Regions from separate parts of the Cupriavidus sp. TMH.W2 genome, predicted to be linked through region 2. Evidence: predicted binding sites of a transcription regulator. Region 2 holds the regulator's gene; each other region holds the start of a gene.
The links. The regulator sigma-54, encoded in region 2, starts transcription at its own class of promoters, with help from an activator protein. The targets are predictions, from matches to a motif close to TGGCANGNAANCTGCTTT.
Positions count from the first base shown of each region.

Region 1 (5,634 bases), on a different replicon from region 2:
AGGTAGCGCGGATCGGATACGTTCAGGTGGCCGTTGTTCTGCACGAACGAATCGATGATCGCGTACAGCTTGCGCTCCTTCTCCGACTGGTATTTCCAGTAGGCATCCATGGTCATGCGGAACGGGTCTTCCCATTTGTCCCAGTCGTGGATGCGGATGCCCTCGTACTTGTCGAACGGGAAAACCTTGTCCATCGGCTCGTAGGTCGTTTCCCAGGCCAGGTCCCGCGTCATCGAGGCGTACTTCTCGCGCAGGTTGAGCTTCTTGCGTGCGTCCATGATGTCTCCGTGATGTTCTCTATGCCGCTGCGGTGTCAGGCGTTCCAGCGCAGCGTGAAGGCGTCTTCGTCTTCGTCGATGTTTCCGCACAGCGAGATCAGGTTCAGGTGGATCTCCTGCAGGTCCCAGTCGCGGCCGAGCTTGCCGGCCACCAGCTCGCGCACGATGGTCAGGTGGCCGGGGGCGTCGATCTTGACCATGGCGGGGAACTGCGACACCACCGCATGCGGGTTGGCCTCGGTGATGGCGTCGATGATGGGTCGGGTGTCGTCGTTGTGCTGCAGGGCGATGTAGACGTTGGCGGCGGTGGCTGACATGGCGTATCTCCGTGGGGTTCGTTGCGGGCGGATCAGCCAGCCAGGCCGAGCTTGCCCAGGCGGACTTCGAACTGCTCGCGGCACAGCGCCACCATCTGCGCGCCGTCCTCGCCGGTGAGGGCATTGGCCACCGGCACCAGCGCCTGCGCCACTTCGGCGCAGCCGGCGCGCGCCCAGCCGGACAGCAGCACGCGATTGGCGTCGGACTCGACCGCGGCGGCCTGGATCACCGCGTCGACCCAGCGTGCGTGCTCGTCGCGCCAGTCGTTCATGAACTCGGTCAGCACCGCCAGCCCGGTGCCGCAGGCGCGCGCGATCACCGCGTCGGCATGCTGGTAGACCAGCGGGTAGAGCAGCCCGTCGAGCACCAGGTTCTGGGCCACGAAGGTCTCGAACCAGTCCCCGGTGACAAAGGTGTGCTCGACAAAGCGGCGCAGCGGCTGCCACGCGGCGCTTTCCAGCCAGGCCACCCTGGCGCGCTCCAGCGCCACGCCGGTATTGCCATCCAGCAGCATGCCGATGCGCGACAGGTACTGGGCAATGCCCAGGCGGTCCATCGCGCAGTAGGTGCAGGCCTGCGTGATGGCGGTGCCCCAGCCGTAGTCGGCGCAATAGAAGTTGTTCATGTTGGCACCCCATTCCACATGACGCAGCGGCAGCAGGCCGGTGGCCAGGCGTTCCTGCCATTCAGCGGGCAGCGCCTGCAGCAGGCCGCGCTTCTCGACAAAGGCGAAGCTCTTCTCCGTGGCATCCTGCTGGCGGCCGCGCGCGGTGACATAGGCGCCGTAGTAGAACTGGCGCGGGTCCTTCAGCGCGTACCAGTCCTGCATCACGATTGCCGTGCGGCGCTTGTCATACAGCTCGAAGCCGGGGTCCCAGGTGGGGCGGTAGTGGAAGTTCACCTCCGACTGCACGTCGTAGGTCGCCTCCTGGTAGCGCGACGCCGGCTTGTCGCCGAAGCGGCGCGCGACATGGCCGTAGGTCTGGCGCAGCGGCTGGATCTGCTGGGTCTTGATATCGACTTGCATCGCGTGGTCTCCTGTATCCCTTCTCTCTTTGTGATGCGGTGGCTGCGGCGTCAGTCGTCGGCTTCCGGCTGCGGCGAAGCTTCCAGCGGCGGCAGGAAGCGCACGCGGTTGACGCAGCAGAAGGCTTCGAACATCGGCTCCGGCATGATCAGTTCGACGTTCAGCTCGGGGTCGGCCACGCTGAAGGCGAACTGCACAAACCCTTCCGGGGTGCGGCCCTCGACCCGCACGTAGCGCGGCGTGGCTTCGAACAGGGGAACCGACGGGGTGTTCATGGCGCGCTCCATTGCGTTGGCTGGACGCAGGCCTTATTGCGAAGACCGTGCCAGCGGCCGCGAAGCGCGGTGGGACAAGGAATGCGGGGAATTGGCGGTGGCGAGCGTGCGCGTTAACCCGGAAAGGTCCGCGCGAAACGCATCGATGAATTGATGAAGCTGCGCAAAAGCCTTGATCAAATGATCAAAAGCCGCGCAGGGCGGGCGTTTGCGGGTAGCGTTCGGATGGAGGCGCGATTGCCCTGCGGCGCAGCAGCGGGCGTGGAACACATGGATGAAGGGGCTTGATCCGACAGGGGAAAATCGCTGGCGCGGCGCAGCATCTGGCGGATGCGGGACGATGCGCGGCCTGGAGGGGCTGCATCAAATGATCAAGTGGGGAAATGCGAGGGGCCGGGGAGAAGCAGAGGAGATGGCTGGCGCAGAGGATCGTGTGAACGGCTTGATCTACGCTTGTGTGCTCCCTCTCCCGCTTGCGGGAGAGGGGAGCAAACCGTCAGTATCTGAACCGTGCAACGGCCTCAGTTACCGTTACCGTTACCCCCACGCGCACCGCGCATCTTCCACCGGTACGCCAGCTGCGGCCGCGTAATGCCCAGCAACCGAGCCGCCTGGCTCATGTTGCCGCCGGCGCGCTGCATCGCGGCCTCCATCAGCACGGTCTCGACATCGCCCAGCGCCAGCTGCTGCTCGGACATCTGGTCCAGCAGCGCATGGACCGCGGCTTCGCGCAGGTCTGGCAGCGTGCCGCCCGCGCCCAGGCGCGGCGCGGTATCCACCGCCGGTGCCACGGTGCCCGGCAGGAACAGGTGGTCGGCGGTGATCTGGCCGCCCTGGCTGGCCAGGATCACGCCGCGCTCGATCACGTTCTCCAGCTCGCGCACGTTGCCGGGCCAGTCATAGTGACGCAGCTCGGCCAGCGCGCGGTCGGTGATGCCGACGATGCGCTTGCCATGGCGCGCGCCGTAGCGGGCCACGAAGCGCTCGGCCAGCGGCCGGATATCGTCCAGGCGCTCGCGCAGCGGCGGGATCGTGACCGGGTAGACGTTCAGGCGGTAGTACAGGTCCTTGCGGAAGGTGCCCTGCTTCACGGCTTCGGCCAGGTCGACATTGGTGGCGGCCACCAGCCGCACGTCCACCTTGCGCGTGCCGGTGCCGCCCACGCGCTCGACCTCGCCTTCCTGCAGCACGCGCAGCAGCTTGGACTGGGCCGAGGCCGACAGCTCGCCCAGCTCGTCCAGGAACAGGGTGCCGCCGTGCGCGCGCTCGAAGCGCCCGGGGCGCGACTGGCTGGCGCCGGTAAAGGCGCCCTTTTCCACGCCAAACAGCTCGGACTCGATCAGCTCGTCGGGAATCGCCGCGCAGTTCACGGCGATAAAGGGCTTGTCGGCGCGCCCGCTCACGCTGTGCAGCGCCTGCGCGAAGCGCTCCTTGCCCACGCCGGTTTCGCCCAGCAGCAGCACGGTCACGTTGCTGGCCGCGGCGCGTTGCAGCAGGCCCCAGGCGGCGCGGAAGCCGGGCGAGGTGCCGACCAGGTCGGCCGGCGTGGCCGGGGTGCCCTGCAGCGCGCGCAGGTGCTCGACCTCGCTCTGCAGGGCGATGATGGTTTCGATCACCGGATCGGGCTGGTACAGCGCCAGCGCCTGTGCGCCGTCTTCCCAGGCTTCCACCGGCTTGCCGACGATGCGGCAGTGCGGGTGCCCGCAGGCAATGCACTCCACCTCGCGGTACAGGATGGTGCGCCCCATCAGCGCGGAGGTATAGCCGGTGGCGTAGCCAATCTGCATCCAGCAGGCAGGCTCGTCGACGATGCCGAACAGCTGGCGGTGGACGTCGCCCTCGAAGGAGTCTTCCCACAGGAATTCGCCATCGTAGATGCCGGCGGCGATATCGATGTCGACCTTGACCGGCGTGACCCGCACCACCCCCTCGATGGTATGCAGGCAGGGCCCGATCTCCAGCTGGCCGAAGTCGCTGTGGCCGGCGCGCAGCTTCCTGGCCACCTCGGCGTCGCGCATGCCCGAATGAAAGCCCATGCGCATGAACAGGCCGCGCGCGCGCTCCATGCCCAGGGTGTCCACCAGCTCCTTGCGCAGGGCGCCCAGGGCGGCGGTATGGATCAGGATCATGCGCTGCTCGTCCAGCCAGATCGCGCCCTCCTCCATGGCAAAGCGCAGGCGGCGGGCAAGATCGGCCAGGCCATCGCGCATGGTGGCCGAGAACTTGTCGGTTGAACTGCTCATTGTCTCCCCTCAGTGCCGGCGGATGATCCGCTCGAGTGTGCCTTGCGGCCGGCATCTTACGCACATTATGTGCCAGGGAGACGGGGGCGGGGTAATGACATGCCCCCGGAGCATTCCCGGGGGAGCCCCCTATGAATCGCGTTGGTCCGGGCCGCTTAATCCGCCCGGATACCCCGCTGGCGGATCAGCGCACCCCACATGTCGGTTTCCTTGGCCAGGTGCTCGCGCAGCACCGCCGGTGAACTGCCGATCGGCTCGGCGCCGATCAGCGCCAGCCGCTTCTGCACGGCGGTGTTGGCCACCAGCACGTTGGGCACCACCGCCAGCAGCGACACCGGGGAAGTCCATGCCCTGCATCTGATATCGGCGCATGGGATCGGCAAGCGTTATCCCCCTCAAACGACCACAAGGCAAGCCTCGGCACCGGCGCTGCCGCCGCGATGCTGGCCAGCGTTCCGCCCAGCATCCGCCGCGCGTTCGCCATTGAGGCCAACAACGCCACCGGCACCATCCACGACGTCAAGCACGTCGTGATGGTGATGCTGGAAAACCGCTCGTTCGACAACTACTTCGGCACGTTCAAGGGCGTGCGCGGCTATGGCGACCGCCTTGCAATCCCGCTGCTCAATGGCCGCGGCCCGGCGTTATCATCTGGCTTTCCCGCGCAACTTCCAAACGGAAAACCATGACCCTGTCCGCCGGCATTCCCATCCTCCGGATCTTCTCGGTCGACAAGGCCAAGGAGTTCTACCTCGGCTTCCTCGGCTTCTCGCTCGACTGGGAGCATCGGTATGAGGAGGGGTTTCCGCTGTACGCGCAGGTCAGGCGCAGCGGCCTGACGCTGCACCTGAGCGAGCACCATGGCGATGCCACGCCAGGATCGACGGTGTTCGTGACAGTGGAGGATGTCGATGCGCTGCAGCGGGAGCTGTCCGCCAGGGACTATCCGTACGCCAGGCCCGGCGTGGAGGATGTGGGCTGGGGACGGATGCTGCAGGTGGCCGATCCGTTCGGAAACCGGCTGCGGTTTTGCGAGGTGTCGGAGGACTAGCGTTCAGCGAAGGCCTTTTTCAATCCCACCGGCAACTTGCAGAATTCGCGCGTCGGCACCGTTCAATCCACAGACGCTGAGCGCGATGCCCGGCACGGCGGCGGGAAGCGGAAGAGATACCGCACAGCCATCGAGAAAATTGATGACACTGGGATTGCGCAGCACAAGGCCGTTGGTCGAAAAGAAGGCTTCATCGCTGTCGAGCGCGTCGATCCGCGGCGGCCGGACCGCCACCGTCGGCATCAGCCAGGCATCGGCATCGCGCAAAAGCTCTGCCGCTCTTTGGCGCATGACTTCGCGTTCCCTGAGCAGGGTCAGATAGTCGGCGGCACTCTGTTGCTGGCCACGGCGTATCCGTGTCGCCACGCGCGGATCGTAGGCAGCGCCGCGCGCTTCCAGCAGCGCGCGATGCCAGTGCCACGCTTCGGCCGCGGTCAGGCCG
Region 1 covers NZ_CP193793.1:586,760-592,393, reverse strand. The annotation lists gene ACREYQ_RS20300 (aromatic/alkene/methane monooxygenase hydroxylase/oxygenase subunit alpha) at 1-278, opposite strand, end outside; gene ACREYQ_RS20295 (MmoB/DmpM family protein) at 314-595, opposite strand; gene ACREYQ_RS20290 (aromatic/alkene monooxygenase hydroxylase subunit beta) at 628-1,623, opposite strand; gene ACREYQ_RS20285 (phenol hydroxylase subunit) at 1,674-1,898, opposite strand; gene poxR (phenol degradation transcriptional regulator PoxR) at 2,420-4,141, opposite strand; partial or broken gene ACREYQ_RS20275 (tripartite tricarboxylate transporter substrate binding protein) at 4,297-4,431, opposite strand; partial or broken gene ACREYQ_RS20270 (alkaline phosphatase family protein) at 4,582-4,776, shown strand; gene ACREYQ_RS20265 (glyoxalase superfamily protein) at 4,827-5,192, shown strand; gene ACREYQ_RS20260 (amidase) at 5,196-5,634, opposite strand, start outside.
Region 1: the regulator sigma-54 is predicted to act here: its motif matches at 1,934-1,951, upstream of ACREYQ_RS20285 (phenol hydroxylase subunit).

Region 2 (5,634 bases):
CGGCGACGCCGCGGCCGCCAATTCGTCCGGCCGCGTGCGTGCGGTGCTGTCGCCGCGCCAGGACCCGAAAGCCGGCACCCCGGGCAGCGGCGGCTCGCCGCTGGACCTGAAGCCGGCCCCCGCGCCCGCCAACAAACCATGACGCCGGGCGCGGACCTGCCCGCCCGCGCCTGAAACGCCCGAACGCCTGACTGTGCCCATGACCGATACCGCAACCATCGCCGACAAGCCTTCCGTCGAAGCCTCCACCGTCCTTCCCGGCGGCAGCACGCTGGTCGTGCGCCACCTGAAGAAGCGCTATGGCTCGCGCACGGTGGTCAAGGACGTCTCGCTCGACGTGAAAAGCGGTGAAGTGGTCGGGCTGCTCGGCCCCAACGGCGCGGGCAAGACGACGTCGTTCTACATGATCGTGGGCCTGGTGGCGCTGGACGAGGGCGATATCGTGCTCGACGGCGACCATATCAGCGGCCTGCCGATCCACGAGCGCGCGCGCATGGGGCTGTCGTACCTGCCGCAGGAAGCCTCGGTGTTCCGCAAGCTCAACGTCGAAGAGAACATCCGCGCGGTGCTGGAACTGCAGCTGGACAAGGGCAAGCCGCTGGCCAAGGCCGAGATCGAGCGCCGCCTGGATGCGCTGCTCGACGACCTGCAGATCGCGCACCTGCGCAACAACCCGGCGCTGTCGCTGTCGGGCGGCGAGCGCCGCCGCGTGGAAATTGCGCGCGCGCTGGCGTCGTCGCCGCGCTTTATCCTGCTGGACGAGCCCTTCGCCGGCGTGGATCCGATCGCCGTGGGCGAAATCCAGCGCATCGTCAGCTTCCTCAAGGCGCGCAACATCGGCGTGCTGATCACCGACCATAACGTGCGCGAGACGCTCGGCATCTGCGACCACGCCTACATCATCAGTGAAGGCGCGGTGCTGGCCGCAGGCCAGCCCGAGGACATCATCGCCAATGACGCCGTGCGGCGCGTCTACCTGGGCGAGAACTTCCGCATGTGACATGACGGCCTGCCCCTGGCGGGCAGGCATTCCGGCGGGGCGCGCGCGGACGCGCCACAGCCAGCGGCGATCACGACCCATCAGCGATAGCAATTTCCGTTCCAACATCGGAAAGATGCGCATAAAATAGGTCGCATGAAACCGTCGCTACAGCTCCGCCTCTCCCAGCACCTGGCGCTCACCCCACAGCTGCAACAGTCGATCCGGCTGCTGCAGCTTTCCACGCTGGAACTGCAGCAGGAAGTCGAACAGGCCCTGACGGAAAACCCCCTGCTCGAGCGTGAGAACGACTGGATCGAGAGCCCGCTGCGCGTGGCCGCCGATGGCTCGGTCAACGTCCAGAGCGCACCCGCGCCCGCCCCCGCCGAACCGCAGGGCAATGGCGACGCCCGCGCCGACGGCGCGGGTGACGACGACAGCTTTGGCGATAACAACAGCGGCGACGACTACGGCAGCAGTGACTGGAGCCTGGACGACTTCGCCCGCCGCCCGCAAGGCGACGAGGACGAAAAGACGCCGATGCAGCTGCGCGAGGCCGAGCCCACGCTGCGCGAATACCTGATGGAGCAGCTGACGCCGCTGAAGATCTCGGCGCGCGACAAGGGCCTGGCCATCTTCCTGATCGAGTCGCTCGACGACGATGGCTACCTGAGCGCCTCGCTTGAAGAGATCTGCGCGGAGTTGCCCGAAGAACTCGAATTCGAGCTCGACGAAGTCCATGCGATCCTGACGCTCTTGCAGAGCTTCGACCCGCCGGGCGTGGGCGCGCGCAATGCCGCCGAGTGCCTGGTGCTGCAATTGCGCCGCCTGACCCACCCGCAGCGCGACCTGGCGCTGAATATCGTCACCAATCACCTGGAGTTGCTTGCAGTACGCGACTACACGCGGCTGAAGAAGGCGCTGCAGGTCGATGAAGTGGCGCTGAAGGCCGCGCACGACCTGATCCGATCCCTGGCGCCCTACCCGGGCCATGCCTACAGCCGCCCGGAAGCCGATTTCGTGGTGCCGGACGTGTTCGTGCGCAAGAGCGGCGGCGGCTGGATCGCGCAGCTGAACCCGGATGTGATGCCGAGGCTGCGCATCAACGATATGTATGCACAAATCCTGCGTGGCGCAAAAGGGGAAACCGGCACCGCGGGGTTGCAGCAGAAACTGCAGGAGGCACGCTGGCTGATCAAGAACATCCAGCAAAGGTTCGATACGATCCTGCGTGTCTCGCAAGCCATTGTCGAGCGTCAAAAGAACTTTTTCACCCACGGTGAAATCGCCATGCGCCCCTTGGTTTTGCGGGAGATTGCCGATACACTGGGATTACACGAGTCAACCATCTCCCGGGTGACGACCAATAAATACATGGCAACGCCGATGGGTACTTTCGAACTGAAGTACTTCTTCGGCAGCCACGTGTCCACCGAAACCGGTGGCGCGGCTTCATCAACGGCCATCCGCGCCTTGATCAAGCAACTGATAGGAGCCGAAGACCCGAGGAATCCCCTTTCCGACAGTCGCATCGCCGAACTGCTGGGTGAGCAAGGCTTCGTTGTCGCACGACGCACCGTTGCCAAGTATCGCGAGGCCCTGAAGATCCCCGCAGTCAATCTCCGCAAGTCTTTGTAGCCGAGCCCACCGCCTGCCTGGTGAGGCTCTTTCAGAAGGAGAAGCGCTATGAACTTCAAGATCAGTGGACACCACCTGGACATCACGCCCCCTCTGCGTGAGTACGTGGAAACGAAGCTGGAGCGAATCGTCAGGCATTTCGATCAGGTCATTGGCGTTAGCGTGCTGCTCTCTGTCGACAATCACAAGGAAAAGGACCGGCGTCAGTACGCAGAAATCAATCTACATCTCAAGGGCAAGGACATCTTTGTCGAGGCGCATCACGAAGACCTTTATGCAGCGATCGACGCACTCGTCGACAAGCTGGACCGTCAGGTGATCCGCTACAAGGATCGCGTGCAAGGCCACGACCGCGAAGCGGTCAAGTACCAGATGGCCGCAGCGCAGATGCAGCAATGACCGTGCCCGGCGGCCCCGAAGAGGGCTGCTGAATCAGGATTGACCAGGCAAGCCGCGCCACGAAGCGCGGCTTTTTTGCGCCCATGCGTGGCGCCACGGCAGGTTGTGGCGCCGGAGCAAACGCTTTTCACCCGAATGAGCAAGGGTGTTCGCAAGCGCGGCGGCAAGGTGTATGCTGCGCCATACAAAGAGAGGGAATCCTGGCCGCGCCCTGCATCGGTGCGACGGCTCCCGGCCCGGAGGCACGATTGCATCGCCATGTATCGTTCTGCACCAGCTTGCTCCGCTGCACTGCACAATGCGAGGGTGGCCGCTGCTCTATAATGGGCCGAACGCCTCCGGCCAGGCCAGGGGCAGCCCGGAGCCAGCCCCCTGCCCGGCGGAACGATCCGCCCGCTAACTGAAATCCTGCGCATCGCCCATGAATCGTTTGGCCAAACTGCTGCCACCCGGCAACATCAATCTCGACGTCAGCGTCACCAGCAAGAAACGTGTGTTCGAGCAAGCCGGGCTCCTCTTCGAGAACAACCATGGCGTGGCACGCGCCATCGTGACCGACAACCTGTTTGCGCGCGAGTCGCTGGGCTCCACCGGCCTGGGCGCCGGCGTGGCGATCCCGCATGGCCGCATCAAGGGACTGAAGCATCCCCTGGCCGCCTTCATGCGCCTGGCCGAGCCGATTCCGTTCGAGTCGCCCGACGGCAAGCCGGTATCGCTGCTGATCTTCCTGCTGGTGCCCGAACAGGCCACGCAGCAGCATCTGGAAATCCTGTCCGAGATCGCGCAACTGCTTTCGGACCGCGACATGCGCGAAGGGCTGGCGACGCTGCCCACGCCCGATGCCGTGCACGAGTTGCTGATCGCATGGCACCCCTGATCCTCTGATCCCCCAAAGCGGGCCGGCACAGACCGGGCAGGCGCCACGCGCTTCGCACACCGCCCTACCAGTCATCCCGCATGGAACTCACCGGCGTCACCTCCCAGTCCATCTTCGACGACAACGCAGCCGACATCAAACTCTCGTGGGTGGCCGGCCTGGAGGGCGCGGACCGCGCCTTTGACGTGGAGTTCGCCCGCGAAGCCACCTCCGCCGCCGACCTGGTGGGCCACCTGAACCTGATCCACCCGAACCGCATCCAGGTGCTCGGCAAACCCGAGATCACCTACTACCAGCGCCTGGACGACGAGACCCGCAAGCGCCAGATGGGCGAGCTGATCCTGCTGGAGCCGCCTTTCCTGGTGATCGCCGACGGCATGGAGCCGCCACCCGACCTGGAACTGCGCTGCACGCGCTCGTCCACGCCGCTGTTCACCACGCCGGTATCGTCGGCGGCGGTGATCGACCACCTGCGCCTGTACCTGTCGCGCATCTCCGCGCCGCGCGTGACTATGCACGGCGTGTTCCTCGACATCCTGGGCATGGGCGTGCTGATCATGGGGGAATCGGGGCTGGGCAAGAGCGAACTGGGCCTGGAACTGATCTCGCGCGGCCACGGGCTGGTGGCCGACGATGCGGTCGACTTCGTCCGGCTGGGGCCGGATTTCATTGAGGGCCGCTGCCCGCCGCTGCTGCAGAACCTGCTGGAAGTGCGCGGCCTGGGCCTGCTCGATATCAAGACCATCTTCGGCGAGACCGCGGTGCGGCGGAAGATGAAGATCAAGCTCGTGGTGCAGCTGGTGCGGCGCAACGACGGCGAGTTCGAGCGGCTGCCGCTCGATTCGCAGTACCTGGACGTGCTGGGCCTGCCGATCCACATGGTCAAGATCCAGGTGGCGGCCGGCCGCAACCTCGCCGTGCTGGTCGAGGCCGCCGTGCGCAACACCATCCTGCGCCTGCGCGGCATCGACACGCTGCGCGACTTCATGGACCGCCAGCGCGCCGCCATGCAGGCCGACGTCGTGTCGCGCGGCCAGGGCCGCCTGCTGTAAGCCCGGCGTTTTCAATTGCTTACAACGGGACGGACGCAAAACGTCAACTTTTCTCAGGCATGCTCCGTTTTGTGCTGTAATGGGCATCACGCCCGTTACGGAAGCTGCAACGCCGGCAATGGCGCGCGGCCATGGAGTTTTCCACCCCGAGGAGAGCAAGCATGAAGAAACTGATCGCGATGTGCGCGCTGGTCACCCCAATGATCGCGGCCAGCGCTTTTGCGCAGACCGCCGCCACGCCGGCCAAGCCGGCGGCAACGGCCCCGGCAATGCCTGCCGCACCCGCCACGTCCGCCACGCCGGCTACCCCGGACAAGCCCGCGGCCAACGCCCAGCAGGACAAGATGAAGGCCTGCAATACCCAGGCCTCCGGCAAGAAGGGCGACGAACGCAAGGCGTTCATGAAGGAATGCCTGTCCAAGGCCGGGGTACCCAAGACCCAGCAGGAGAAAATGGCCTCCTGCAGCAAGTCGGGCAAGGGCAAGAAGGGCGACGAGTACAAGGCCTACATGAAGGATTGCCTGTCCAAGTCGGCCTGAGCGGCGGCACAAGCTGCAGAAGCAATGGCGAACCGGGAGGTTCGCCATTTTTGCTTGTCAACGCACTGTCATGACGCAGCCGGCACCTGATGCTATGCTTCAGGTGCTATGCGCATCATCCTCATCACCGGCATATCCGGTTCCGGCAAG
Region 2 covers NZ_CP193792.1:421,314-426,947, reverse strand. The annotation lists gene lptA (lipopolysaccharide transport periplasmic protein LptA) at 1-142, shown strand, start outside; gene lptB (LPS export ABC transporter ATP-binding protein) at 200-1,000, shown strand; gene ACREYQ_RS02020 (RNA polymerase factor sigma-54) at 1,136-2,617, shown strand; gene hpf (ribosome hibernation-promoting factor, HPF/YfiA family) at 2,666-3,016, shown strand; gene ACREYQ_RS02010 (PTS sugar transporter subunit IIA) at 3,438-3,893, shown strand; gene hprK (HPr(Ser) kinase/phosphatase) at 3,974-4,945, shown strand; gene ACREYQ_RS02000 (PsiF family protein) at 5,107-5,484, shown strand; gene rapZ (RNase adapter RapZ) at 5,593-5,634, shown strand, end outside.

Region 3 (5,634 bases), on a different replicon from region 2:
GGACTGCCACCCAGCCCAAGGAAATACTCCGGAGCGGCATACTGCAATTCGCCGACCGGCGCCTGCGCGTATGGGGTGCGCGTGCCTTCGGCCAGGCCCGCCACATGCACTGCCGCAAAGTCGATGATCCTGACCGTGCCCGCGCGGTCTATCATCACGTTCTCCGGCCGCAAGTCCTGGTGCAGCATTTCCCGGTGATGGAAGGCCTGCAGCCCTTTGGCGACTTGTCCCACGATCCGGCGCACGGTGTCCAGATCCGGGGCCGGGTAGTCTGTCATCCATTGCGCCAGCGTATGTCCGTCAATGTATTCCATCGCAACATGCAGATACTGTCGCGGACGGTCGGCTGCATGAGGCTTGAGCACATGTGCGTTATCGATCCTGCGTGCCACCCACTCCTCCAGGAGAAAGCGGTCAAGGTAGTCCGGATCCTCGCGCAAACCGACGGATGGCGTTTTCAGCGCAACATGACGGCCGCTGCGCTGGTCCACTGCCAGGTGCACATGGCTGCGTGAACTCGCATACAGCTCGCGCACAATGAGATAGCCATCGAAGTGCATGCGCGGCTGCAACGGAGGTGGCAGGGCCAGGCACCGGCGTTCGGTATGCAGGTCCTGCGTGTCGAGGTCCGGCAACTCGTCCACGCGCACCAGCTGGACAGTGACGTTATCCTCGCTGCCCCGCGCCAGCGCGACAGACACCAGCATTGCCGAGGCGGCGTCAAGGTCATCGGCATGCGCTGCAAGGGCCTGGTGCACGGCGACGCTGTCAAGGTATTCATAGGCGCCGTCAGTGGCAAGGATGTAAACCTCGCCGGCTTCGGCTCGCCAGCTGCGGTAGTCGATCTCGACGGTGGGCCCAACACCGAGCGCCCGGCCCAGGTAAGACTCGACCGAAGACACGCGGATGCGATGGTCTTCCGAGAGTTGTTCCCAGGCCTGCGGATGCAGCCGGTAGATGCGCGAGTCGCCTATATGAAGCAGGTGTACCTCCCGCCCCTTGAAGATCAAGGCGCTGAAGGTACAGATGTAGCCGCGGTCCTTGTCGAAGCGCGCATCGCTGCGCTGGGTCTGCGCGTGCAGCCAGGAATTGAGTGCCGCCAGCACGCGTTGTGCCGACCGCCGCACGGTCCATGTTTCGGCGGTGCAATAGTAGTCGTCCAGGAAGCCGTGCACGGCGGCGGCACTGGCCACCTGGCTGACCGCGCTACTGCCGATGCCGTCGGCCAGCGCAACGGCGATGCCCTTGGTGCTGAGCCGCGGCTCGGCAGGCAGCGCCGCGCCATGAAAATCCTGGTTGACGCGCTTGCGCCCGGCTTGCGAACACTGGCCGACTGAGACGCGCAAGATGCTCATTTCAAGCCAGGACGCGTTTCGGTGCGGTCTTGTAGTGGGTGGAGTACAGCGCCGCGCCGACGAACGTCAGGCCACCGACGATGTTGCCGAGCACGGTAGGAAGTTCATTCCAGAGCAGGTAGTCCATCAGCGTGAACTTGCCGCCGAGCATCAGGCCGGAGGGGAAGAGGAACATGTTCACCACGGAGTGTTCGAATCCCATGTAGAAGAACACCAGGATGGGCATCCACATGGCAATGACCTTGCCCGAAACCGAGGTGGACATCATGGCTGCCACGACGCCGGTGGACACCATCCAGTTGCACATGACGGCGCGGATGAAGAGGGTCAGCATGCCCGCCGCGCCGTGGGCGGCGTAGCCAAGGGTGCGGCTCTCACCAATGCTGCCTATCTTCTGGCCGATCACGTTCGGGGCCTCGGTGAAGCCAAAGGTAAAGATGATGGCCATGAATACTGCCACGGTGAGTGCGCCGGCGAAATTGCCGCAGAAGACGAGCCCCCAGTTGCGAATCACGCCGCCCCAAGTGGCCCCTGGACGCCTGTCGAGTACGGCGAGCGGAGCCAGCGTGAAGACACCGGTCAACAGGTCAAATCCCAGCAGGTAGAGCATGCAGAACCCCACCGGGAACAGCAATGATCCGATCAGGGGATTGCCGGTATTGACGTTGACGCTGACCGCGAACGCGGCAGACAACGCCAGGATTGCGCCAGCCATGTAGGACCGGATGAGGGTGTCCCGGGTGGACATCAAGAGCTTGGATTCACCAGCATCGACCATCTTGCCGACAAACTCGGCAGGAGCTAAATAGGCCATCGCGCATTCCTTTGAACGGTGAGATCAAAATAAAAAGCGTCCGCATCCGGGGCAGCAGCCCATGCTGCTGCCCCGGATGCGGACGCCGTTGTCCACGTGTCCCGGTCCGCCGCTTCACCGACGGCTGGGACCGGCACCAAGCCGCCATTGACCTGATGGCAAGCAGCCATGCAACTCCCATGCCTGGGTGTGACACGACTGTATGCCTGTCTTCCGGGGCACTTGCGCCGGAGGACCTGCACGGCTCTGGTGCGAGTGCGGGCGCGAGTGCCCGAGACAATCCCAATCCTGGTGCGGGCTCAGCCGCGCCGGCGCCGCAAGGTCGGGCGATGCACATCGCCACGTAGTCCACTGAATCACTGAAATTGGTCGGTGCCTGCCATTTCAATGATTCAATGGACTAGCGGTAGCGCTGGGCCAGCTTCTCCATCGCCACCGGCTTGATCCGCGAAGCCTGTCCGGCGCAGCCGAAGGCCTCGAAGCGCAGCTTCACCACGCTCCTCGCCCCCTTCTTGGCCGCCAACAGTGCCTTGCGCGGGTCGAACTCGCTGCGGTCTTCAGCCAGGGACTTGCGGATGGCCCCGGTCATGGCCAGGCGGATATCGGTGTCGATATTCACCTTGCGCACCCCCATCCTGATGCCGCGCAGGATCTCCTCGACCGGCACGCCGTAGGTCTCCTTGATGTCGCCGCCGTACTGGCGGATGATCTCCAGCCATTCCTGCGGCACCGAGCTGGAGCCGTGCATGACCAGGTGGGTGTCCGGAATCTGCTCGTGGATCTCGCGGATGCGGTCCATCGCCAGGATGTCGCCGGTGGGCTTGCGCGAGAACTTGTAGGCGCCGTGGCTGGTGCCGATGGCAATGGCCAGCGCATCCACGCCGGTACGGGCCACGAAGTCGCGCGCCTGAGCCGGGTCGGTCAGCATCATGTCGTGCGACAGCGTGCCCGCCGCGCCCACGCCGTCCTCTTCGCCGGCCTGGCCGGTTTCGAGCGAGCCCAGGCAGCCCAGTTCGCCCTCCACCGACACGCCGATCGCATGCGCCATCTCGCACACGCGCCGCGTGACGTCGACGTTGTAGTCGTAGTCCGACGGGGTCTTCATGTCTTCGCGCAGCGAGCCGTCCATCATCACGCTGGTGAAGCCGGAGCGGATCGACGCCTGGCAGATCGCCGGGCTGGAGCCGTGGTCCTGGTGCAGCACGATGGGGATGTCCGGATGGGTCTCGGCCGCGGCCAGCACCATATGCCGCAGGTAGGCCTCGCCGGCGTACTTGCGGGCGCCGGCCGAGGCCTGCAGGATGACCGGGCTGTCGGTTTCCTCGGCCGCTTCCATGATGGCGTGGATCTGTTCCAGGTTGTTGACGTTGAAAGCCGGCACGCCGTAGCCGAACTCTCCCGCATGGTCCAAAATCTGGCGCAAGGAAATGAGTGCCATGGTGAAGCTCCTTTACGTGATGCAGAAACGGTGAGGTCGGGTTCAGGTGGCGGCGCGCTGCGCCAGCACGGCCAGCGCGGGCAGCGTCTTGCCCTCCAGGAATTCCAGGAACGCGCCGCCGCCGGTGGAGATATAGCCCACGCGGTCGGCAATGCCGTACTTGGCGATCGCGGCCAGCGTGTCGCCGCCGCCGGCGATCGAGAATGCCTTCGATTCAGCGATGGCCTGGGCCAGCACCCTGGTGCCGTTGCCGAACTGGTCGAACTCGAACACGCCCACCGGGCCGTTCCAGACGGTGGTGCCGGCGGCTTTCAACTGCTCGGCCAGCATGGCGGCAGTCCTGGGGCCGAGGTCCAGGATCATGTCGTCGTCGGCCACGTCCTTGACGTCCTTGACCGTGGCCGCGGCGCTGGCGCTGAATTCCTTCGCGCACACCACGTCGACCGGAATCGGCACCGAGGCGCCGCGGGCGGCCATGATGTCGATGATGGCCTTGGCATCGCCGGCCAGGTCGGCTTCAGCCAGCGACTTGCCGATCTTCAGGCCGGCGGCCAGCATGAAGGTATTGGCAATGCCGCCGCCGACGATCAGGTTGTCGACCTTGTCGGCCAGCGACTTCAGGATGGTCAGCTTGGTCGAGACCTTGGAGCCGGCCACGATCGCCACCAGCGGGCGCGCGGGCTGGCCCAGCGCCTTGCCCAGCGCGTCGATCTCGGCGGCCAGCAGCGGGCCGGCGCAGGCGATCGGGGCGTATTTGGCAATGCCGTGGGTGGTGGCTTCGGCGCGGTGGGCGGTGCCGAATGCGTCGTTCACGTAGATATCGCACAGCGCAGCCATCTTCTGCGCCAGCTCGTCGCTGTTCTTCTTCTCGCCCGTGTTCATGCGGCAGTTTTCCAGCAGCACCACCTGCCCGGGCGGCACCTGGAAGCCGCCCTCGGTCCAGCCGGACAAAAGCGGCACCTGGCGGCCCAGCAGTTCCGACAGGCGGCGGCCCACCGGGGCCAGGCTGTGGCGCGGGTCGGGCGTCCCCTCCTGCGGCCGGCCCAGGTGCGAGGTGACCATCACCGCAGCGCCCGCCTGCAGGCAGGCCGCGATGGCAGGCACGGAAGCACGGATGCGGGTGTCGTCGGTGATATCGCCCGCGGCATCCTGCGGGACGTTGAGGTCGGCGCGGATAAAGACACGCTTGCCGGCCAGCCCGCCAGCGGCGAGCAGTGCGGCCAGCGTGTGCGCCGCCGGGGGATTCGTGTGCGGGACCGCAGCATGGGATAGGCTCATCATGGCAACCTGCTAGCGTGCATGGGCCAGCGCCACCGCGGTATCCAGCATGCGGTTGGAGAAGCCCCATTCGTTGTCATACCAGGCCGACACCTTGACCAGCGTGCCGTTGACCTTGGTCAGGGTGGTGTCGAAGGTGGACGAAGCCGGGTTGTGGTTGAAGTCCACCGAGACCAGCGGCGCGGTGTTGTAGTCCAGGATGCCCTTGAGCTCGCCTTCGGCGGCTGCCTTGAGGATGCCGTTCACTTCCTCAACGGTGGTCGGCCGCGCCGCCACGAAGGACAGGTCGACCAGCGACACGTTGATGGTCGGCACGCGCACGGCAAAGCCGTCCAGCCGGCCGTCCAGCTCAGGCATCACCAGCCCGACCGCGGCGGCGGCGCCGGTCCTGGTCGGGATCATCGACATGGTGGCCGAGCGCGCCCGGCGCAGGTCCTCGTGGTAGACGTCGGTCAGCACCTGGTCGTTGGTATAGGAATGCACCGTGGTCATCAGGCCGTTCACCAGGCCCAGCTTCTCGTGCAGCGGCTTGACCAGCGGCGCCAGGCAGTTGGTGGTGCACGAGGCATTGGAGATCACCGTGTCGGCCGCCTTCAGCACGCCATGGTTGACGCCATAGACGATGGTGGCGTCCACGTCCTTGCCGCCGGGGGCGGAGATGATCACCTTCTTCGCACCGCCCTTCAGGTGGGCCGAGGCCTTTTCCTTGCTGGTGAAGAGCCCCGTGCACTCCATCACCACGTCCACGC
Region 3 covers NZ_CP193793.1:1,083,604-1,089,237, reverse strand. The annotation lists gene ACREYQ_RS22585 (protein kinase domain-containing protein) at 1-1,355, opposite strand, end outside; gene ACREYQ_RS22580 (formate/nitrite transporter family protein) at 1,357-2,169, opposite strand; gene fba (class II fructose-bisphosphate aldolase) at 2,570-3,607, opposite strand; gene ACREYQ_RS22570 (phosphoglycerate kinase) at 3,650-4,888, opposite strand; gene gap (type I glyceraldehyde-3-phosphate dehydrogenase) at 4,898-5,634, opposite strand, start outside.
Region 3: the regulator sigma-54 is predicted to act here: its motif matches at 2,337-2,354, upstream of ACREYQ_RS22580 (formate/nitrite transporter family protein).